Regions from separate parts of the Bradyrhizobium sp. MI1.11 genome, predicted to be linked through region 2. Evidence: riboswitches for the same ligand, from Rfam matches in the RefSeq annotation. Region 2 holds a riboswitch; the other holds the start of a gene.
The links. A riboswitch is a leader RNA that binds a small molecule or an ion and turns the genes downstream of it on or off. The one in region 2 is predicted to bind S-adenosylmethionine.
Positions count from the first base shown of each region.

Region 1: linked by a shared signal. The riboswitch ahead of metX (homoserine O-acetyltransferase MetX) and the one ahead of AC0L30_RS24060 (O-succinylhomoserine sulfhydrylase) in region 2 are both predicted to bind S-adenosylmethionine.

Region 1 covers NZ_JBVVPM010000007.1:105,125-116,591, forward strand. The annotation lists gene AC0L30_RS09645 (NHL repeat-containing protein) at 1-1,455, shown strand, start outside; gene clpB (ATP-dependent chaperone ClpB) at 1,640-4,279, opposite strand; gene AC0L30_RS09655 (MOSC domain-containing protein) at 4,536-5,324, shown strand; gene AC0L30_RS09660 (TIGR02594 family protein) at 5,437-6,258, opposite strand; gene AC0L30_RS09665 (alpha/beta fold hydrolase) at 6,468-7,331, shown strand; gene metW (methionine biosynthesis protein MetW) at 7,454-8,116, opposite strand; gene metX (homoserine O-acetyltransferase MetX) at 8,132-9,334, opposite strand; SAM riboswitch at 9,425-9,504, opposite strand; gene AC0L30_RS09680 (chorismate mutase) at 9,709-10,557, shown strand; gene hisC (histidinol-phosphate transaminase) at 10,592-11,467, shown strand, end outside.
Region 2 covers NZ_JBVVPM010000025.1:104,950-116,416, reverse strand. The annotation lists gene AC0L30_RS24085 (Hsp33 family molecular chaperone) at 1-696, shown strand, start outside; gene apaG (Co2+/Mg2+ efflux protein ApaG) at 746-1,150, opposite strand; gene AC0L30_RS24075 (OpgC domain-containing protein) at 1,344-2,609, shown strand; gene AC0L30_RS24070 (SGNH/GDSL hydrolase family protein) at 2,609-3,388, shown strand; gene AC0L30_RS24065 (SGNH/GDSL hydrolase family protein) at 3,401-4,393, shown strand; gene AC0L30_RS24060 (O-succinylhomoserine sulfhydrylase) at 4,516-5,712, opposite strand; SAM riboswitch at 5,783-5,862, opposite strand; gene AC0L30_RS24055 (2'-deoxycytidine 5'-triphosphate deaminase) at 5,943-7,079, shown strand; gene AC0L30_RS24050 (PAS domain-containing protein) at 7,257-7,667, shown strand; gene AC0L30_RS24045 (hypothetical protein) at 7,791-8,843, shown strand; gene AC0L30_RS24040 (MATE family efflux transporter) at 9,165-10,610, shown strand; gene AC0L30_RS24035 (hypothetical protein) at 10,607-11,089, opposite strand; gene AC0L30_RS24030 (SRPBCC family protein) at 11,190-11,467, opposite strand, start outside.

The DNA of each region.
Region 1 (11,467 bases), on a different contig from region 2:
GCGGGCGCGGCGCTCTACGAGGTCGACATCGCCGGCGGTACCGCCAAGGTTGCAATCCCCGCCCCGATCGGAATGGCCGACGACATCGCATTCGCCCCCGACGGCACCATGGCCTGGACCGGATTTCTGGCCGGCGATCTTTATTCGCGCAAGGGCGACGGCCCGATCACGAAGCTCGCTTCCGGCCTTCCCGGCATCAACTCGCTCGCCTTCCGCAAGGACGGCAGGCTCTACGCCACCACCGTCTTTCTCGGCGACACGCTCTATGAGATCGACGTCGAGGGCGTCAAACCGCCGCGCCAGATCATGGAGAAGATGGGCGGCCTCAACGGCTTCGAGTTCGGTCCCGACGACAAGCTCTACGGTCCGCTCTGGTTCAAGGGACAGGTCGCAAAGGTCGACGTCGACAAGGCCGAGCTGACCGTCGTTGCGGACGGCTTCAAGGTCCCGGCCGCGGTGAACTTCGATTCCAAGGGCAATCTCTGGGTGGTCGACACCGCGCTCGGCCAGCTCGTTCAGGTCGATCCCAAGTCGGGCACCAAGACCATGGTCGCGCAATTGAAGCCGTCGCTGGACAATCTCGCGATCGACGGCAAGGACCGCATCTACGTCTCCAACATGGCCGACAACGGCATCCAGGAGGTCGATCCGGCGACCGGCCAGGCGCGGCAGGTCATCATCGGCAAGCTCGCCTTGCCCGGCGGCATCGGCGTCACGTCAGAGAACGGCAAGGACACGATCCACGTCGCCGACGTGTTCGCCTATCGCACAGTGGACGGTGCTACTGGCGAGGTCACCGAGAAGGCCCGCATGCACGCCGCCGGCGTCGCGCTCGAATACCCGATGAGCGCAACGGCGAAGGGCAACGACGTGGTCCTGTCGAGCTGGTTCACCGGCACGGTGCAGGTGATCGACGGCAAGACCGGCGCGACCCGCGACATGCTGCACGGCTTCAAGGCGCCGCACGACGCGATCGTGCTCGCGGACGGCAGCATTCTGGTGGCCGAGCTCGGCACCAAATCGCTGGTCCGCGTCAGCGGCGAGCACGGCAAGGACCGCACCACACTGATCGGCGGCCTCGAGGGCCCGGTCGGGCTCGTCGCCGGATCGCGTGGCGAGGTCTACGTCACCGAAGCCTTTTCCGGCGTCGTCTCGATGATCGAGAGCAACGGCGAAAAGACGGTGGTCGCCAAGGACCTGAAAATGCCCGAAGGGATCGCACGCGCCGGCGACGGCAAGCTGATCGTGGCGGAGGTCGGCGCCAAGCGATTGATCGAGATCGCACCTGAGAGCGGCACGGTCACCGAGATCGCGGCCAATCTCCCGATCGGCCTGGTGGGCGCGCCCGGAGGACTGCCAACGCATATTCCGACGGGCGTCGGCATCGGGGAATCCGGCACGATCTATTTCTCGTCTGACATCGAGAACGCGATCTACAAGGTCACGAAGAAATAAGTCCCCGCGCTCAAAAATGTGGATTGGATTGCATATGCCGGTAGGGCCCCACCGTAAAGATTGCACGACCTAGACAAACCACACTCCGGCTGCAGCAAAATCGTCAATAACCCACAAAGAAACCGCCCCGGAGAGATTGAACTCTCCGGGGCGGCTTGTTGCTTCAGGCTTCGAATGCCGGCGCTCAGTTCAACTTCCGCTTCGACACCGGCGCCTCGAACTGGGCGATCTCCGCGGTCTGCGGCGCCTTGCCGTTGAAGGTCAGCACGTTGCCTTCGGACGAGATCGCAACGCTGTCACCGTCCTTGACGTCGCCGGCCAGGATCATCTCGGCGAGCGGATCCTGGACGTGACGCTGGATCACGCGCTTGAGCGGCCGTGCGCCGTAGGCGGGATCCCAGCCCTTGGCGGCGAGCCAGTCGCGGCCCGCGGCGTCGAGCGTCAGCACGATCTTGCGATCGGTCAAAAGCTTTTGCAGCCGCGCGAACTGGATCTCGACGATCCGGCCCATCTCGCTTCTCTGCAAGCGATGGAACAGGATGATCTCGTCGACGCGATTGAGGAATTCGGGGCGGAAATGTCCCCGCACCATTCCCATCACCTGCTCGCGCACGGCCGAGGTGTCCTCGCCCTCCGGCTGGTTCACCAGAAACTCCGAACCAAGGTTCGAGGTCATGATGATCAGTGTGTTGCGGAAATCGACGGTGCGGCCCTGGCCGTCGGTGAGGCGGCCGTCGTCGAGCACCTGCAACAGGACGTTGAAGACGTCGGGATGCGCCTTCTCGATCTCGTCGAACAGCACGACCTGATAGGGCCGGCGCCGCACCGCTTCGGTCAGCGCACCGCCCTCGTCATAGCCGACATAGCCCGGAGGCGCGCCGATCAACCGCGAGACCGAGTGCTTCTCCATGTATTCGGACATGTCGAGGCGGACCATCGCGGTCTCGTCGTTGAACAGATATTCGGCGAGCGCTTTCGTCAGTTCGGTCTTGCCGACGCCGGTGGGCCCGAGGAACATGAACGAGCCGGTCGGCCGGTTCGGATCCTGCAGCCCCGCGCGCGAACGGCGCACGGCGGTCGCGACCGCACGCACGGCCTCGGCCTGGCCGACGACGCGCTTGCCGAGCGAGTCCTCCATCCTCAGGAGCTTGTCCTTCTCGCCTTCCAGCATCTTGTCGACGGGCACGCCGGTCCAGCGCGAGACCACCTGCGCGATGTGGTTGGCGGTGACCGCCTCCTCCATCATCTCGCCGGAGTTCTCCTTGGCCTCGATCTCTGCAAGCTGCTTTTCGAGCTCGGGGATCCGGCCATAGGCCAGCTCGCCGGCCTTCTGGAATTCACCGCGCCGCTGTGCGTTGGCAAGTTCGACCCGCAAGCCGTCGAGCTCGGCCTTCAGTTTCTGGGCATCGGAGAGCTTGTTCTTCTCCGCGCTCCAGCGTGCGGTGAGCGCCGCGGACTTCTCCTCGAGGTCAGCGAGCTCCTTCTCCAGCGTCTGCAGGCGGCTCTTCGAACCGGCATCGCTCTCTTTCTTCAATGCTTCCTGTTCGATCTTCAGCCGGATGATTTCCCGATCCATCGAATCCAGCTCTTCCGGCTTGGAATCGACCTGCATCTTGAGCCGCGCGGCGGCCTCATCCATGAGGTCGATCGCCTTGTCGGGCAGGAAGCGATCGGTGATGTAGCGGTTGGACAGCGTCGTGGCGGCGACCAGCGCGGAATCGGTGATCCGCACGCCATGGTGCTGCTCGTACTTGTCCTTCAGCCCGCGGAGGATCGAGATCGTATCCTCGACCGAGGGCTCGCTGACGAAGATCGGCTGGAAACGCCGCGCCAGCGCCGCGTCCTTTTCGACGTGCTTCTGGTACTCGTCGAGCGTGGTGGCGCCGATGCAGTGTAGCTCGCCGCGGGCGAGCGCAGGCTTGAGCAGGTTGGACGCGTCCATCGCGCCATCGCCCTTGCCGGCGCCGATCAGCGTGTGCATCTCGTCGATGAACAGGACGAAATTGCCATCGCTCCCGGTCACCTCCTGGAGCACGGCCTTCAGCCGCTCCTCGAACTCGCCGCGATATTTTGCACCTGCAATCAGCGAGCCGAGGTCGAGCGACAGCAGCTTCTTGTCCTTCAGGCTCTCCGGCACGTCGCCGTTGACGATGCGCAGCGCCAGACCCTCGGCGATGGCGGTCTTGCCGACGCCGGGCTCTCCGATCAGGACGGGATTGTTCTTGGTCCGGCGCGACAGCACCTGGATCGTGCGGCGGATCTCCTCGTCGCGGCCGATGACCGGATCGAGCTTGCCGTCGCGCGCCGCCTGGGTGAGGTCGCGGGCATATTTCTTCAGCGCGTCATAGGCGTTCTCGGCCGTGGCGGAGTCCGCGGTCCGGCCCTTGCGCAGCGCTTCGATCGCCGCGTTGAGGTTCTGCGGGGTGACACCGCCCTTGGCCAGGATCGCACCCGCCTCGCTGGACTTCTCCAGCGCGAGGCCGAGCAGCAGCCGCTCGACCGTGACAAAGCTGTCGCCGGCCTTCTCGCCGGCCTTTTCGGCGGCGTCGAAGGTGCGGGCGAGCTCGGGCGCCAGATAGATCTGGCCGGCTCCGCCGCCAGAGACCTTCGGCACCTTGTTCAGGGCGTCCTCGGTCGCCTTCAGGATTGCGCGGGAATTGCCGCCGGCGCGGTCGATCAGGCCGGCAGCGAGGCCTTCATTGTCGTCCAGCAGCACTTTCAGGACGTGCAGGGTCGAAAACTGCTGGTGCCCTTCGCGCACCGCAAGCGACTGCGCAGACTGGACGAAGCCCCTGGAGCGTTCGGTATATTTCTCGATGTTCATATCTTCTCTGTCCCTCGGCCTGCCCCTGGAGCCCTCTAAGGCACTCCAAACGACATCTTCATTGGGTTTCCGATGACCGCATTGACGTTTCTCAACCGGCAACGGTCGTTATCAGCCGGCGCTGGCGCCGGCCTGACCCAGATGTGGGAAGCGAGGCCTCGGACCGGAAGAGGCGAGTTCACAATTTCGTGCGCGGATCCGCCCGCTTGGCGCCGCTGGGCCGAATCCCCTAAGTAGCGGCATGACACCGAGCGCAATGACAGCCAGCCAGACTGCCGAGATCGCCGGCCTCTACCGCTATCCGATCAAGGGCCTGACGCCGGAGCCCCTGCCCCGCGTCTCCCTGCGGACCGGCCAGACCCTGCCCGCCGACCGCCGCTACGCCATCGAGAACGGCCCCAGCGGCTTCGATCCGGAAGAGCCGCAGTGGAAGCCGAAGATCCAGTTCCTGATGCTGGCGCGCAATGAGCGGCTGGCTTCGCTCGACAGCCGGTTCGAGGACGCGACCCATCGCCTGACCATCCGCAAGGATGGCCAGATCGTCGCCGTCGGCGATCTCGAGACCGCCGCCGGGCGTGCCGCGATCGAGGACTATTTCAGCCAGAACTTTCAGCCGGAGTTGAAGGGCCCGCCCAAGGTCCTGTCCGGCCGCGACCACAGCTTTTCCGACGTCGCCCGCAAGGTCGTGTCCATCATCAATCTCGACAGCGTCCGCGCACTCGAGACCATGCTCGGCGGCGCCGCCGTCCACCCGCTGCGCTTCCGCGCCAATCTCTACGTGAAGGGCTGGCCGGCCTGGTCCGAGCTCGACCTCGTCGGCCAGACGCTGGCGATCGGACAGGCCCGGCTGAACGTGGTCAAGCGCATCAAGCGCTGCCCGGCCACCAATGTCGATCCTCAGACCGCCAGGCGCGATCTCGAAATCCCGGCCACGCTCTCGAGCAATCTCGGCCACATGGACTGCGGCATCTATGCCGAGGTGATCGCCGACGGCGACATCGGCGTGGGCGACGCGGTTGCGGTGGAACAGCCGAAGCTGGTGTGACGGGGCGCTTTCTCGGCAAACTCCGTCATTGCGAGGAGCGAAGCGACGAAGCAATCCAGACTGTCTCCGCGAGGGATTCTGGATTGCTTCGCTGCGCTCGCAATGACGCGCCTCAATTCGGCATCACATAGGCATAGATCCGGCCGCGCGAGATCGGCGCTTCGCGGACGCGGTTGCCGTTGTTGCCGGAGATCATGATCGGATTGCCCTGCGCATCGACGCCGGTGATGATGCCGACATGACCGCCCCGGCCGCCGCGCGACATGACCGCGATGGCGCCGACCTGAGGACCGGAGACACGCGTGCCGTAATGCGCGAACGAGTTCGCCATGTCGGAGCCGGTGCCACGGTGACCGGTCTTTTCAAGCACCATGTTCATGAAGCGCGCGCACCACAGGCTGCCGCGGCCGGTCGGATTGCCGCCGACATAGCGGCGTGCCTCGGACACGAGGCCCGACCCGCCGCCGAAGCCGCTGCTGCTCGTGGCGCTATTGGCCACGCCGCCGACATTCGCGTTAGTGGCCATCCCACCGCCACGCCTCATGGTTCGACGGCTGGCGCGCGTGGTCATCCCACCGCTATCGCTGGTAACCATTCCAGCGTTGCCGCTCATGGCCATTCCACCGCTGCCGCTCATAGCCATTCCACCGCTGCCGCTCATGGCGATGCCGCCGCTATTGGCGTTCGGGTCATAGCTGGCGAAGGTGTTGCCGAAGCCGCTCGCCTGCAATTGCGCCGCGCCGCGCTCGAAGCGCGAACTGCGTGCATGCCGGTAATGATGATATCTGCTGGCGTGATGCGCGTAAGCGTGCCGCTCTGCGCTATGACGATGAGATCGTGCTGACGCCGGAGAGGTGAAGGCGGCGACCGCCGCGAAGAAAACAGCCAGCGCGACGACACAGCGCGACAGGCGAGACGCAAACAACTCGAACATTCTTCATCCTTCGTTGACACCCCCACTTCCCAATCGGCCCGTGCGGTGGCCGACATCCGCGGGCTGTATCAGTATCCTGATGTGGCGAGAACAAGACGCGGTCGCGGAGATTTTGGACGATGATTAAGATGATTAATAAGTGTTAGGTTCGTATGCGCTAACCGCAGGACGGCATTCCAATGTCGCAGCCACCTCTGGGAGAAAACCGGATGCCTCACGCCCTCACGAAGGACAATTGCCGGCTCTATTTCGAACAAGCAGGCACGGGCACGCCAATACTTTTTCTGCACGAATTCGCCGCCGACTACACCAATTGGGAGCCGCAGATGCGCTACTTCTCGCGCGGCCATCGCTGCATCACCTATTCCGCGCGCGGCTACACGCCATCGGACGTGCCTGATGGCGAGGTCTACGGCTACACGCATTTCTACACCGATGCGCTCGCGGTGCTCGATCATCTGAAGATCGATCGCGCGCACTTCGTCGGCCTCTCGATGGGCGCCTATTCATCGCTCCAGATCGGGCTCAACGCGCCCCAACGTGCCCTGTCGATGACGCTCGCCGGCGTCGGCTCAGGCTCGGAGATCGAGAACCTCGACGCCTGGCGCCAGCAGTGCCGCGCCAACGCGGAGCAATTCGAGATGCTCGGCTCGGCCGAAGTCGCAAAGGTCACGCGCGAGGCGCCGAGCCGGATTCCCTTCCTGGTGAAGGACCCGCGCGGCCACGCCGATTTCTACGCCGCCCTGGCGCGGCACGACGCCAAGGGATCGGCGCGCACGATGCGCGGCTTCCAGGCCGGCCGTCCCTCGATCTTTACGATGACAGACGCGATCAGAGCCGCCACGACGCCGGCACTCATCATCTGCGGCGACGAGGACGATCCGTGCGTCGGCGCAAGCCTGTTCCTGAAGAAGCACCTGCCTGCGGCAGGGCTCGCCATGTTTCCGAAGTCCGGCCACGTGCTCAATCTCGAAGAGCCCGCGCTGTTCAACGAAACGGTGGAACGGTTCGTCACGCTGGTGGAAGCGGGAAGATGGCCGGCGCGCGATGCGCGGTCGTTGCCGGCGCATTAGCGCGAAGGCGTCGCCACACACTCCGTCGCGTAGTCCAGAGGGAGCGAAAGCGTAATCCGGGGCCTTCGCCTCCGCGGATAGAATCCCGGATTGCGCTACGCTTCATCCGGGCTACGGGAATCTTACTTCCTGCCGCCTCGCGTCAGAAGAAACACGCCCTGCTCGCCGAACAGATTCCACACCCACCAGGGCATCCGCAGCCGCAGCGGACGGCCGTAGAGGTCGAGCGCCTCGGCACGTTCCATCTTGACGTCGATCGCGTCGCAGAGCTCGACGAAATCCTTGATGGTGCAAAAATGGATGTTGGCGGTGTCATACCAGCTTGCCGGCAGATTTTCCGTCCGCGGCATGTGGCCTCCGATCAGGAGCTGGAGCCGCATCTTCCAGAAGCCGAAATTCGGGAACGACACGATGGCGCGGCGGCCGATGCGCAGCAAATTCTCCAGCACCACTTTCGGCTGCCGCGTCGCCTGCAAGGTCTGCGACAGGATCACGTAGTCGAAGGCGTCATCCGGATAGTTCACGAGATCGGTGTCGGCATCGCCCTGCACCACCGCAAGCCCCTTGGCGACGCAGCGGTTGACGCCCTCGCGCGACAGCTCGATGCCGCGGCCGTCGATGCCGCGGGTCTCCAGCAGCTGGAGCAGGTCGCCCTCGCCACAGCCGACGTCGAGCACCTTCGAGCCCGGCTTGACCATCTCGGCCACCAGCACATGGTCGGCGCGAAAATCGCCGGGCTGCCCGGTCGCAAGGCCGCCCAGCGGCAGCGCTTCCTGTACAGACATGACTAGCCGTCCTTGTTAAGCAGTCCTGGCGGTAAGCCCGCGCGCCTTGCCTGCCGACTGCAGGAAGGCACGGGCAATGTCGAAGAACTCGGGCACGTCGAGCAGGAACGCGTCGTGACCGCGATCGGTCTCGATCTCGGCGAAGGACACCCGCGCGCTCGACGCATTCAGGGCGTGCACCAGCGCGCGCGATTCCGAGGTCGGGAACAGCCAGTCGCTGGTGAAAGAAACCACGCAGAAGCGGGTCTGGATTCCCGCGAACGCCTTCGCCAGCACGCCGCCATGGTCGCCGGCGATGTCGAAATAATCCATCGCGCGGGTCAGATAGAGATAGGAGTTGGCGTCGAAGCGCTCGACAAAGGACGAGCCCTGGTAGCGCAGATAGGACTCGACCTGGAAGTCGGCGTCGAACGAGAAGGTCGGCAGCTCGCGGTCCTGCATGCGCCGGCCGAATTTTCGATGCAGCGCGGCGTCCGAAAGATAGGTGATGTGCGCCGCCATCCTAGCGACAGCGAGCCCGCGATGCGGATGGATGCCGTGATCGGCATAGCCGCCTTGGTGCCAGTCGGGATCGGCCATCACCGCCTGACGGCCAAGCTCGTGGAACGCGATGTTCTGCGCCGAATGTCGTGTCGAGCAGGCAATCGCCAGCGCGGAGAATACCCGAGTCGGATACGCCGCAGTCCATTGCAGCACTTGCATGCCGCCCATCGAGCCGCCGACGACTGCGAACAGCGTGTCGATGCCGAGCCGGTCGATCAGCATCGCCTGCGCGCGCACCATGTCGGGGATGGTGATGACGGGGAAATCGAGGCCCCAAACCTTGCCCGTCGCGGGATTGATCGAAGCCGGACCGGTCGAGCCCATGCAGCCGCCGATCACGTTGGAGCAGATGATAAAATACTCGCTGGGATCGAGCGGTCGGCCGGGGCCGACCAAGGTCTCCCACCAGCCGGGCTTGCCGGTGACAGGGTGCACATTGGCGACGTGCTGGTCGCCGGTCAGCGCATGGCAGATCAGGATCGCATTGGAGCGATCGGCATTGAGCTCGCCGTAGGTTTGGTAGGCGATCTGGAACGGGCTGAGATCGACACCGCAATCGAGCTGCAGCGGCTGCTTCGTGCCGAACTGCGCAACCTGCGAGCTCGGACGATCCACCTCGTGCGACCGCTCGTCGGCAGTGATCGCGGGACTGGGAATTGACTGGACGCCAACCATCTGACCATCGACCTCGTTTGCGATCGTAGAAGTGACCGCATTGACATCAGGCCATGAAAAACCCGGCCTGAACGATAGGTTCGGCCGGGATCGAAAGGGTCCCCGGCCTGTTTAGCGAGTTTTTTAACGTGGCTGCAAGCCGGCCGGCTCAAATGACCACGGAACGGATAAAAACTACCGTCTTGGACGGTTTTCGTCAAGTCGCGGCCCGGATCGACCAAATTCGCCTGTCGCGCCGCCGGCGGAAAGGGCCCGATTTCCCATTGCATTTCTCTTTGCTTTCGCAGCCCCGACTGCCTAATCAGGACATCCATCGTAGCGGTGACGGCTCGACTGATCCGCATTGGAACGCCCCTCAACAGCACCTGTCAGACATGTCCCAACGTCCGCCCGCGCCACCATCGCTCCAGGAATTGCGCAAGGAGATCGACGCGATCGACGAGGGCATGCATCGCCTGCTGATGCAACGCGGCGACATCATCGACCGCCTGATCCAGGTGAAGCAGACCCAGGAGGTCGGCTCGGCGTTCCGCCCGGCACGCGAGGCCTCCATGATGCGCGACCTCGTGCAGCGTCATCGCGGCATCCTGCCGCTCGACACGGTCGAGAGCATCTGGCGCGTCATCATCGCGACGTTCACCTATGTCCAGGCGCCGTTCTCGGTACACGCCGACATCTCGGCGAGCGAGCCCGCCATGCGCGATTCCGCGCGATTCCATTTCGGCTTCACCGTGCCCTACGTCGCGCATTTCAGCGCGCAGGCGGCGGTCGAGGCCGTCGCGAAATCCAAGGGCGACCTTGCGCTGGTCTCGGCAACCTCGAGCCGCACGCCGTGGTGGCTGTCGCTGGAAGAAGCCGGCGCGCCAAAGATCATCGCGCGGCTGCCCTTTGTCGAGCGCGCCGACCATCCGGCGGCGTTGCCGGTGTTCGCGGTCTCGCGCGTCGCCGACAGCGCCCTGGTGACGGAGGTCGAGACCTTCAGCGTACGCGTGTCAGGGTGGAACGCCGAAGTTGCGCGCGTCCTGTCGCCGCTCGCCGAGATCGTGGCGGTGCCCGACACCGCCTTCGACGGCGCCGCGCTGCTGGTCTCGGTCACCGCGACGAGCAGCCTCGACAAAATCAAGGCTGCCCTGATCGAAGCGGGGGCCTCGGTGCGCTCCACGGCCCTCGTCGGCAGCCACGCAACGCGCTATACGGTGCCCCCGACCGGGCCGAAATCGTAAGTCGCGAACTGCTTAAGCCACTCCGGAGTTGAAGATGTCCCGCCCAGTGCCGAATCCCGGCATTCTCGATATTGCGCCCTATACGCCCGGCAAGACTCCGGTGGCGGAGCCCGGTCGCAAGGTGTTCAAGCTCTCGGCCAACGAGACGCCGTTCGGGCCCTCGCCGAAGGCGATCGAGGCGTTCAAGAACGTGGCGGATCACCTGGAAGACTATCCGGAAGGGACCTCGCGCGTGCTGCGCGAAGCGATCGGGCGCACCTTCGGGCTCGACCCCAACCGCATCATCTGCGGCGCCGGCTCGGACGAGATCCTCAATCTGCTCGCCCACACCTATCTCAGCCATGGCGACGAGGCGATCTCGACCACGCACGGCTTCCTGGTCTACCCGATCGCAACCATGGCGGTCGGCGCCAGGAACGTCGTCGCGGCGGAGAAGAACCTCACCGCGGATGTAGACGCCATCCTGAAAGCCGTCACGCCGCGCACAAAACTGGTCTGGCTCGCCAACCCCAACAACCCGACCGGCACCTATCTGCCGTTCGACGAGGTCAAGCGCCTGCGCGCCGGCCTGCCCTCGCACGTGCTGCTGGTGCTGGACGCAGCCTATTGCGACTACGTCTCGCGCAACGATTACGAGATGGGGATCGAGCTGGTGGCGACCACCGAGAACACGGTCGTGACCCACACGTTCTCCAAGATCCATGGTCTTGCGGCGCTGCGGATCGGCTGGATGTTCGGCCCCGAACACATCATCGACGCGGTCAACCGCATCCGCGGTCCCTTCAACGTGTCGACGCCGGCGATGTACGCTGCCGTTGCCGCGATCGAGGACACCGCGCATCAGGCGATGTCGAAGCAGTTCACCGAGACCTGGCGCAACTGGCTGACCGAAGAGATCGGCAAGCTCGGC
Region 2 (11,467 bases):
CTGCGCGCCTATGCGCGCTATGATGCCGCGCGCCTCGGCGAAGTCCAGGATTCCGGCAAGACTTCCGGCGCGCTGCTGGGCCACGGTCATCTGGCCATGACCATCGACCAGGGCCCCGACATGAGCCGCTACCAGGGCCTGGTCGCGCTCGACGGCGGCAGCCTGGAAGACGCCGCTCATGAATATTTCCTGCGCTCCGAGCAGATCCCGACGCGCGTGCGCCTTGCCGTCGGCGAGGAGTGGCGTTCGAATGACGGCGGCAAGCATCGCTGGCGTGCCGGCGGCATGCTGATGCAGTTCCTGCCGAAGGCGCCCGAGCGCGCGCGGCAGGCCGATCTGCATCCCGGCGATGCGCCCGAGGGCGTCGAGGTCCATGCCGTCGCTGAAGACGATGCCTGGGTCGAGGCGCGCTCGCTGATCGAAACCGTCGAAGACGTCGAGCTGATCGATCCCGAGCTGTCCGGCGAGCGGTTGCTCTACCGTCTCTTCCACGAACGCGGCGTGCGCGTGTTCAATCCGCTGCCCTTGAAGGCGCAATGCTCCTGCTCGCGCGATGCGGTCGCATCGATGCTGAAGAGCTTTTCGTCCGACGACCGTGCCGCAATGGTCAAGGACGACAAGGTCGTCGTGACCTGCGAGTTCTGCAGCTCGGTGTACGAGTTCACACCGGATGAGGCGGGCGTCGAGGACGCGTAGCGCGGTGCCGTAGGGTGGGCAAAGCGAAGCGTGCCCACCATTTCCAGCGCTAGTTCAACACCCGCTTGTTATCCGGGCTGTCCAGCGAGAACGTCGGCACGTCGATCTCGAAGCGTTCGCCGCTTGCGCTGACCATCTGGTAGCGGCCGGTCATGAAGCCCGAGGCGGTCGTGAGCGGCACGCCGGAGGTGTATTCGAAGCGTTCGCCGGGCGCGAGCGTCGGCTGCTCGCCGACGACGCCCTCGCCTTTCACCTCCTGCTGCCGGCCGGTGGCATCGGTGATGATCCAGTGCCGCGTCTTGAGCTGCACGGTCTCATCGCCGGAATTGGTGATGACGATGGTGTAGGCCCAGAAATAACGGGAGCGGTCGGCCGACGACTGCTCCGGAACAAAGTTCGGCTCGACGGTCACTTCGATCTGGCGGGTCACGGCGCGGTACATGATTGCCATCATACCGAAAACCGCCCGGGAACCAAACGCCGGAGGCGGCCTTGGCGACATCGTCCCGCCTGAATTCGCAGGGAAGTACACGTCCAAGTGTAGGTCCAAACGTACTTGCATGTGATCCGGTGGCTTTGCGAGATGACGGCCGGACCGGTACACTCCTTGCCACGTCGCGATTTGCGGAAGGGTTTTTAGGCCCCCGATGACTATTGCCGACCAAGTGACGGGATCGACGATCGCGGGAACCGCTAAACCTGTGGAGGTCAAGTCCGCGGGGGCAAAGCGGCGCGCGGCCGCGCCGGCCATTTCGCTGCCCGCCATCGGGGAGCGCGAGCTCCGGCTCGACCTGTTCCGCGGCCTTGCGCTGTGGCTGATCTTCATCGACCATTTGCCGCCGAGCCTTCTGACCTGGTTCACGATCCGCAATTACGGCTTCAGCGACGCCACCGAGATCTTCATCTTCATCTCCGGCTATACCGCCGCCTTCGTGTACGGTCGGGCGATGCTGGAGTCCGGCATTGTCGTCGCCACCGCGCGCATCCTGCGGCGCGTCTGGCAGATCTATGTCGCCCACGTCTTCCTGTTCACGATCTTCCTTGCCGAAATCTCCTACGTCGCGACCAGGTTCGAGAACCCGCTCTACACCGAAGAGATGGGCATCATGGATTTCCTCAAGCAGCCCGACGTGACGATCGTGCAGGCGCTGCTGCTGCGCTTCCGTCCGGTCAACATGGACGTGCTGCCGCTCTATATCGTGCTGATGCTGGCGCTGCCCTTGATCCTGTGGCTGATGAAATGGCGCCCGGACGTGACGCTCGGCCTCTCGGTCGCGCTCTACGCGGTGACCTGGGAATACGACCTCTATCTGTCCGCCTATCCGAACGGCTTCTGGGCCTTCAATCCCTTCGCCTGGCAATTGCTGTTCGTGTTCGGGGCATGGTGCGCGCTCGGGGGTGCGCGACGCATGTCGCGCATTCTGGCTTCGCGGGTGACGATGTGGATCGCGATCGCCTATCTGGTCGCGGCATTCTACGTGACGCTGACCTGGTATGTGCCGCAGCTCTCCCATTTCATGCCGAAGCGGCTCGAGCAGTGGATGTATCCGATCGACAAGGCCGACCTGGACGTGCTGCGCTTCACGCATTTCCTGGCGCTGGCCGCGCTCACCGTACGCGTCCTGCCGCGGGACTGGCCGGGCCTGAAATCGCCATGGCTGCGGCCGCTGATCCTGTGCGGCTCGCATTCCCTGGAGATATTCTGTCTCGGCGTCTTCCTCGCCTTTGCCGGCCATTTCATCCTGGCCGAGGTCTCGGGCGGCCCGGTCATGCATGCGCTAATTAGTCTCTCCGGAATTCTGATCATGTGGGCCATGGCCTGGCTGATTTCGTGGTACAAGCGGGTGGCTGACAAGAGCGGTTCGAAAACCAAAAGCGCCGTCGGCAGCGCCGATATGGCGGGAGGGGGCTGATGAAGGCGAAGGTTTTCCTGAGCCTGATCCTGCTGTGCGGTGGTCTCGCCGCGCCTCCGGCGCGCGCGGACGATGCTGCGCCGGCTGCTTCAGCCGCGCCCGCAGCCTGTGAAGTGCCGTCCTATCTGCTCACCAGCGAAAGCCAGCTTCCCAAGGTCGCCGATGCCGTGAAGGCCGGCAAGCCGCTCGAAATCCTGGTCATCGGCAGTCGCTCGACCACAATTCCGGCTTCCGAGGACGCCTCTTATCCGGCGCGGATGCAGGCCATTCTGAAGGACAAGCTGTCGCCGTCCGAGATAGTCCACGTCTCCGTAGAAATACAGAGCAAGAAAACGGCCGAGGAGGCGGCCGCCAGTTTCGTTAAGCTGATGGAAGCAAAAGCACCTACTTTGGTTATCTGGCAGACCGGGACTGTCGATGCTATCCGAGCCATCGATCCCGATGATTTTCGCGGCGCAGTGACCGGAGGGGTTGTTGCGCTGCAAAAGGCAGGGGCTGACGTCGTCTTGATGAACTTGCAGTACAGTCCGCGTACCGAAACCATGATCTCGGTGCCGCCATACCTCGACAATATGCGGGTGGTGGCGCAGGAGCACGATATTCCGCTGTTCGATCGTTTCGCGATCATGCGGCAGTGGAATGACCAGGGGCAGTTCGACCTGTTCAGCCCGTCGCGCGGGCCTGAGCTGGCGAAGCAGGTCCATGATTGCCTTGGCCGGGCGTTGGCACAGTTCGTGATCGACGCTGCGCATCTGGAGCCGGCCCAGCAGCAAAATTGAGGTCTAGCGTTAATGAGTTCTCTCCGCCCTTTTTGCCTGACGGCATGGCTGGCTGCGCCTGCAGCAGCGGTGCTGCTGTTGCTGAGTCCGGCCTCGCAATCGCACGCGCAGACGCAGGGCGCGCAGGCAACGCCGGCCCCGCAGCAGTCGGCTAATCCGGCTCCCGCTTCACCGTCCCAGACGACCGTCGCAGCGACGTCCCCCGACCAGCGCGGCATCACGGCGCGCGCCATCGACAAGGTGAAGCAGGTCGCGAAATCCGCCGGCGACGTCTTCAGCCGCGTGCCCTGCCTGTCGCCGAAGGGCGGCGCTAAGGCGATGGGCTCGCTGCCGCATGTCGCGGGCAAGCTCGTCGCCGGCCAGCCCGTCGTCATCGTCGCATTCGGCTCGTCCTCGACCGCGGGATTCGGTGCGAGCTCGCCGGAGTTCAACTATCCCAATCGTCTTGCCGCGCAGCTGCACCGGCACTATCCGACAGCCGACATCACCGTCGTCAATGCCGGCGTCGGCGGCGAGGACGCGCCCGAGATGATGAAGCGCCTTCAGAAGGAGGTGATCGACGTGCATCCGGATCTGGTGATCTGGCAGGTCGGCACCAATGCGGTGCTGCGCAATCTCGATCCCGGCGATACCGCCAAGCTCGTCGAGGACGGCATCAGCCGCATCCAGGCTGCCGGCGGCACCGACGTCGTGCTGGTCGATCCGCAGTATTCGCCAGCCGTCAACCAGCGCGCCGAGAGCGCCGGCAAGATGGTGAAGCTGCTCGGCAAGGTCGCTGAGCTCCGTCACGTCGGCATCTTCCCGCGCTTCGAGGTGATGCGCGACTGGCACGAGAAGCAGTCGCTTCCGGTCGAGAGCTTTGTGATCGCCGACGGCCTGCACATGAACGATTGGGGCTACGCCTGCTTCGCCCAGCTCCTCGGCGACGACATCATCCGCTCCGTCGGCCAGATCAAGCTCGGCGTGAACGTGCCCGCGGACCTGCGGACGTACCGGCCGATGTAGCTTGGTGCCGTAGGGTGGGCAAAGGCGCGCTCTTCGCGCGCCGTGCCCACCATCTATCGGCACCGCGATCGTGAAGGGTGGGCACGCTTCGCTTTGCCCACCCTACGATTCCGAGTGTGTGGCTACGCCTTCTCCAGCGCCGCGGTCAGATCCTCGATTAGATCATCCGCGTGCTCCAGCCCCGCCGAGAAGCGGATGAATCCCTCGCTGATGCCGAGCGCGGCGCGGTCCTCCGGCTTGAGGCGCTGATGCGTCGTGGTGGCGGGGTGCGTGACGAGGCTCTTGGCGTCGCCGAGATTGTTCGAGATCTTGGCAAGCTTGAGCTCGTTGAGCACGCGGAACGCCGCCTGCTTGCCGCCCTTGACCTCGAAGCCGACCAAGGTCGAGCCGCCGCGCATCTGCTTCTTCACCAATGCCGCCTGCGGATGATCGGCGCGGCCGGGAAACACCAGTCGCGAAATCTTCGGATGGCTCGCCAGCACGTCCGCGATGCGCGCGGCCGTCTCGGTCTGCGCGCGCACGCGCACGGCGAGCGTCTCCAGGCCCTTGAGCAGCACCCAGGCGTTGAACGGCGAGATCGACGGGCCGGTCTGGCGCATGAAATTGTGGATGTGCTCGGCGATGAACGCCTCCGAGGACAGGATGATGCCGCCGAGACAGCGGCCCTGGCCGTCGATGTGCTTGGTCGCGGAATAGACCACGACGTCGGCGCCGAGCGCGAGCGGGCTCTGCCAGATCGGCGTGGCGAACACGTTGTCGACGACGAGCCGCGCGCCGCCGCTGTGCGCGATCTCGGCAATGCCGGGAATGTCGAGCACGTCGAGCGTCGGATTGGTCGGGCTCTCCAGGAAAAACGTCTTGGTGTTCGGCTTCATGGCGCGCTGCCACTGGTCAAGATCGAGGCCGTCGACCAGCGTGGTCTCGATGCCGTAGCGTGGCAGCAAATCCTGCACGACGTAGAGACACGAGCCGAACAGCGCGCGCGAGGCCACGACGTGATCGCCGGCCTTCAGCGGCGCCAGGATCGCCGTCGTCACCGCGGCCATGCCGGTCGCGGCGGAACGTGCCGCTTCGGCGCCTTCGAGCTCGATCATGCGGCGCTCGAACATCGCGATGGTCGGATTGGAGTAGCGTGAATAGATGAAGCCGGGGTCCTCGCCCTTGAACCGCGCCTCGCACTCCTCGGCGCTGTTGTAGACGTAGCCCTGGGTCAGGAACAGCGACTCCGAGGTCTCGCCATATTGCGAGCGCAGGGTGCCGGAATGAACCAAGCGAGTTTCGGGACGGTATTGCGCGGTTGGCGCCGGGGACTTCGACATAGGACCTCCTGAAGTGACCATCGAAAATGGCCACAAAAAAACCGGCCTGGAATATTTCCACGGGCCGGGATCACAGAGGTCCCCGGCCTGTTTAGCGACTTATTTAACGTGGCTGCAAGCCGGCCGGCTCAAATCACCACGGGATAAGTCATGCTCATATTCCGCAATGCCCTTTCCGTCAAGACGTCCATCGGATAGCCGTAAAACGCTCATATTGCCCGCATGTCGGGATGTGTTTGATCCCTGATGAGGACCCCGGGTTGACGTTCACGGTCGCCGCCGACGCCAATGGTATCCTGCCCGACCGCATGATCGCGGCGATGGCGGAGGGCGGTCTCATCCTGCCCGCTTACGACTTCGTCGAAAGCCAGATCCAGCCGGCGAGCCTCGATTTGCGTCTCGGCGATATCGCCTATCGCGTTCGCGCCAGCTTCCTGCCTGGTCCCGGCGCCACCGTTGCCGAGCGCATCGACGAATTGAAGCTGCACGAGTTCAGCCTCGCCGACGGCGCGGTGCTGGAGACCAACTGCGTCTACATCGTGCCGCTGCTCGAAAGCCTCGCGCTGCCGCCGGAGATCGTGGCGGCCGCCAACCCGAAGAGCTCGACCGGTCGGCTCGACGTCTTCACCCGCGTGATCGCCGACGGCACCCGCCGCTTCGACATGATCGGTGCCGGCTATCACGGCCCGCTCTATGCCGAGATCAGCCCCAAGACGTTCCCGGTGCTGGTCAGCGAGGGCTCGCGCCTGAGCCAGGTACGCTTCCGCACCGGCGATGCCATCCTCAACATCGACGACCTCGAGGCGCTGCACGCGACCGAACGTCTCGTCGATATCGACGATGCCGATCTCACCGGCGGCGTCGCCGTCTCCGTAGATCTCTCCGGCGAGAAGAGCGGCGGCTTCGTCGGCTACCGCGCCAAGCGCCACACCGGCGTGATCGACGTCGATCGCCGCGCCGGCTATTCCGTCGAGGAGTTCTGGGAGCCGATCTCGGCCCGTCCCGACGGCAGCCTGATCCTCGATCCCGGCGAGTTCTATATCCTGGCGTCGAAAGAGGCGGTGCAGGTGCCGCCCGATTACGCCGCGGAGATGGTGCCGTTCGATCCGCTGGTCGGCGAGTTCCGCGTGCATTATGCCGGATTCTTCGATCCCGGCTTCGGCTATGCCGGCGCCGGCGGGTTGGGGGCGCGCGCCGTGCTCGAAGTGCGCTCGCGCGAGGTGCCGTTCATCCTCGAGCACGGCCAGATCGTCGGCCGCCTCGTCTATGAAAAGATGCTGGCGCGCCCCGACGCCATGTACGGCCAGCGCATCGGCTCAAATTACCAGGCCCAGGGGCTGAAGCTGAGCAAGCATTTCCGGGCGTAGGGATAGCCTCACCTTCCGCTGTCATGCCCCGGCTTGACCGGGGCATCCAGTACGCCGGAGCCTATCGGTTCGATCACATCCGCCTCTGGAATACTGGATCGCCCGATCAAGTCGGGCGATGACACCGAATCTGTGTCAGGATAAGAAGCGAATCCGGGCTACGTCCGAGGTGGCGAAATGACAGATCAATCCGAACTCGAGGCAAAAATCCTCGACGACGTCGCAGACGCGCTGATCTATTCGGATCGCTCCGGCACGATCATGCGGTGGAATCGCGCATCGTCCGCACTGTTCGGATTCTCCGCGGACGAAGCGCTGGGTCAGAATCTCGACCTCATCATTCCCGAACATCTGCGTGCCGCGCACTGGAAAGGCTTCGAGGCCGCGCTTGCCAGCGGCGCGATGAAGCTTGCGGGCAAACCGACACTGACCCGCGCGCTGCACAAGGACGGACGCAAGCTCTACATCGAGATGACCTTTGCGCTGGTGCGGGATGCCGCTGGAGTGGTGCAGGGGTCGGTGGCGATGGCCCGCGACGTCACCGAGCGCGTCGAACGCGAGCGTGCCGCCAAAGCCGCGCAAATCTAAGCCTGCGCAAAATTCGTGATGCGGAATTGGCGAGCCGGCGTGCAGGGCGCCCTGCATGCGGCTCAGCTTGTCCGTCACCGGATGCAGTGACACACTCGATCAAAACAACGATCGGGAGCGAACATGACCGCCGCATCTGACCCCGCGCAGGAAGCTCAATGGAAACGCTGGCGCGCGGTTGCCGATCTCTATCACGCCTATTTCACCGGTCTGATCCTCACCGTGGTCACGCGTCGCGGCACGGCGGATGCTGCGGAGTTCGTCTTTCGCGTGTTCCGCCGCCAGCAGCAGGAGCGCTTTCTGCCGGGGCTGGACAAGCTCGGGTTGACCCATCTGCCGCCCGCCGTGGCGGCCGCGCAATATCACTACCTCTCCAACTGGATCGGCGGCGTGCACGTCGAATACATGTATGAGAGTGATCGCAAAGCCTGGATCCGCTATCCGCCGCCGCGCTGGATCTGGAAGGGCACCGCCATCTGCGGCGTGCCGGGCGAAGTCTCGCGCGCGATGCTGCGCGGCTGGCACGCCAACAACGGTGTGGCGCTCGGCGATACCAGATTAGGGTTCGTCTGCACCAAGCAGAGCGTCGACGGCCAGGATGGGCTCGAAGGCTACTATTATCAATATGACCAGCCCCTCGAACTCGACCAGCGCCTCGTGTTCGCGCGGCATCTCGAAGCGCCGCCGTTCGATGCAGCCGCCGCTCCGGCGTTGCCAGTCGCAAGCTGGCCCAGACCGCGACTGGAAAAAGCCTATCGCAACTATGCGATGGAATATGTGCGCACCGCCGCGCCCGTGATGGTGCAGCTGTTCGGTCCGGAGGATGCCGGCTATCTCCTGCACCTCACGGGCAAGCTGATCGGGATGCAATATTTCGATGAGGTCGCTGCGGCGCTGTCGATGGGCCGCGGCGGTGCGAGCGAATTCGCGACGTTCCTCAACGCGCTGTTGGTCGCGCAGGACGATGTGGCTGAGACGACGCAATCCGAAGGCATGTTCGAAATCCGTCAGCAGAGCTGGAAGTTGATGGACGGCGTCGCCGATGACCACCCTGCCTGCACCAAGGTGCTGGCGGGGTTGTTCGAAGGGCTCGCGGCCGGATGCGGGCGGCACATCGGAGTGCACCTGTCCCCGACATCGCGCGGCCGTCCGCCATTGCTCTGGACGATTGGGTAATGCCGCGCGGGCGTTGGCCTCGTGGTTCGAGACGCCAGCTTCGCGGGCTCCTCACCATGAGGGTCCGACATGTCACCGCGAAACAAGACCTCATCCTGAGGAGCCCGCGACGCGGGCGTCTCGAAGGATGGCCCCACGGAGACTGAGAGCCGCAATTCCACGGGCTGAAATGCGCTGCCGCAGGGCACGCCTGCACCTAGCGCAGGAGGAATCGCTGCGCATCGTGCTAACAAGCCTGTCGTTGCGCCCTGCGCGCGAACCAATTCATTGGTACACCCAAGCATTGCCGCGCCGCAAATGGCGCTTTCGCCCGGAGAGGACATGTCAGACATCGCCGAAATCCCGGTCGATGAACAAGAGCGTCCGCTGCCGCCGCCCCCGCGCCCTGTGAGGAGCGCGCTGATGGACGGGTCGATCCTGCGCACGCTGCTCGGACTGGCCTGGCCCAACGTCGTCGCGCTCTCAGCCGGCACTTGCACGGTGATTGCGGAGACCTCCTATATCGGACGTCTTGGTGTGGAAGCGCTGGCCGCGATGGCGCTGGTGTTTCCGACAGTGATCCTGACCATGACCATGTCGGGCGGTGCGATGGGCGGCGCGGTGGCCTCCGCCATCGCGCGCGCGCTCGGCGCCGGCGATCGCGAGCGTGCCGGGACGCTCGCCGCGCACGCGCTGCTGATCGGAATCAGCTTCGGCCTCGTCTTCATGCTGGGCATGCTGATCTTCGGACCGCGCGTTCTGGAAATGCTCGGTGGCCGCGGCGACGTGCTGACGCATGCGATCGCCTACACCCAGGTGTTTTTCGGCGGCGCCGTGCTGCCCTGGCTACTCAACACCATGGCCGGGGTCCTCCGCGGCACCGGCAACATGAAGCTGCCGTCGCTGTTGATCCTCAATTCTGCGGCCTGGCAGATCGTGCTTGGCGGCACGCTCGGCCTCGGGCTCGGTCCGGTGCCGCAATTCGGCATGCGCGGCGTCGCCGCCGGCGCGCTGATTGCCTATTGCATGAACATCGGCGTGATGGGCTGGTACCTGTTCTCCGGCCGCGCCCGCGTGACGCCGAAACTGCGCGGACTTCGGATCCAATGGGCGATGTTTTTCGACATCCTGAAGGTCGGCGCCATCGCCTGCTTCTCGCCGCTGCAATCGGTGCTGACGATCTCGATCTTCACCCACATGCTTGCGAAATTCGGCACCGCGATCCTCGCCGGCTACGGCATCGGTGCGCGGCTGGAATTCCTGCTGACCTCGATCGCGTTCTCGTTCGGCATCGCCTCGGTGCCGATGATCGGCATGGCGGTCGGCGCCGGTCGCATCGCCCGCGCGCGGCGCATCGCCTGGATCGCGGCCGCGAGCGCCTTCGTCGCCGTCGGTGCACCGGCTTGCCTGGTCGCGATCTTCCCCGATCTCTGGGTCAACATCTTCACCGACAGCGCGACCGTGCGCGCCACCAGCCATCAATATTTGTCGACGGTGGCGCCGTTCTACGCCTTCATCGGCCTTGCCTCGACGATGTATTTCTCGTCGCAGGGCGCTGCCAAGGTAATCGGCCCGGTGCTGGCGCAGACCGCGCGGCTGATCTACATCTCGGCGGTCGGCTGGTGGCTGTCGACGCACGATGCCACCGCGCAAAGCTTCTTCTGGCTGGCGGCGAGCTCGATGGTCGTGCTCGGCCTGCTCTCGTCCTCCAGCGTGGTGCTGACGCGCTGGGGACCGCGCCAAACCAAACCTGCGATCAGGCCGGCTCTGTCGGCCGCTGCGGACTAGCGATGCCTGTGGCGGCGATGGCCGCCACCGCCGCCGACATTGGCGAGCCGCATCAGTTGCGGAATCATCGCCATCATGTCGCCGCCACCGGCGCCGCCGAGCATGCCCATGATATCGCCGCCGCCCATGCCGCTCATTCCAGTCAGCATATATCCGCCTGCGCCCATCGGTGCGTAGCCGCCGTAATTGGGCGCCCCGAAACCGCCGCCGAGATTGCCGCCGCCGAGGCCGCCAATTCCGCCGCCGCCATTCTCCATCATGCGGCTCATCATTGGGCCCATGGTCTGCATCATCATGCCGAAGCGGCGCTTGCCCATCTTGGCCTTCATCATCTCCAGCATCGGCGCCATCTGGGTCATCATGTCCTCGCCGCCGGCACCGCCGCCGCCGAGGAATTGCGCCTTTGCCGGCGCGCTCGAAATCGAAAACATCAGCAGCACGGCGGCCGCCTGGCAGATCACCTTGTCCGCACCTCTCATGGCCTGCTCCTCGCGTGCGTGGCGCCGCCGGGAGAGCGGAGCCAACCGGGCGCACGCCGCCATGGTTACGGCGGACAAGGGCGGGGCTCTGTGAGAAATATCACGCAGCCGCCGCTGGAAACGCTCGGTGTATGGCGGCGACAGCGTCCTTGGTCTGTCCCTGCACATAGGGCGCGAGCTCATTCGGCAGCATGTCGATGATCCAGACCAGGCGGCTTCTCGCCTCGCCCTCGGCGATCACCTGCACCGAGGCGCTGTAATGCTTCAGCCGCTCGTTGTTGATCGCGTAGACCAGCCGCTGCCGCGCATCGTCGCAATCGACCAGCACCTCGCGCGCCACCGATCCATTGGCGAAGGTGACGACGCGCGCGTCGCCGT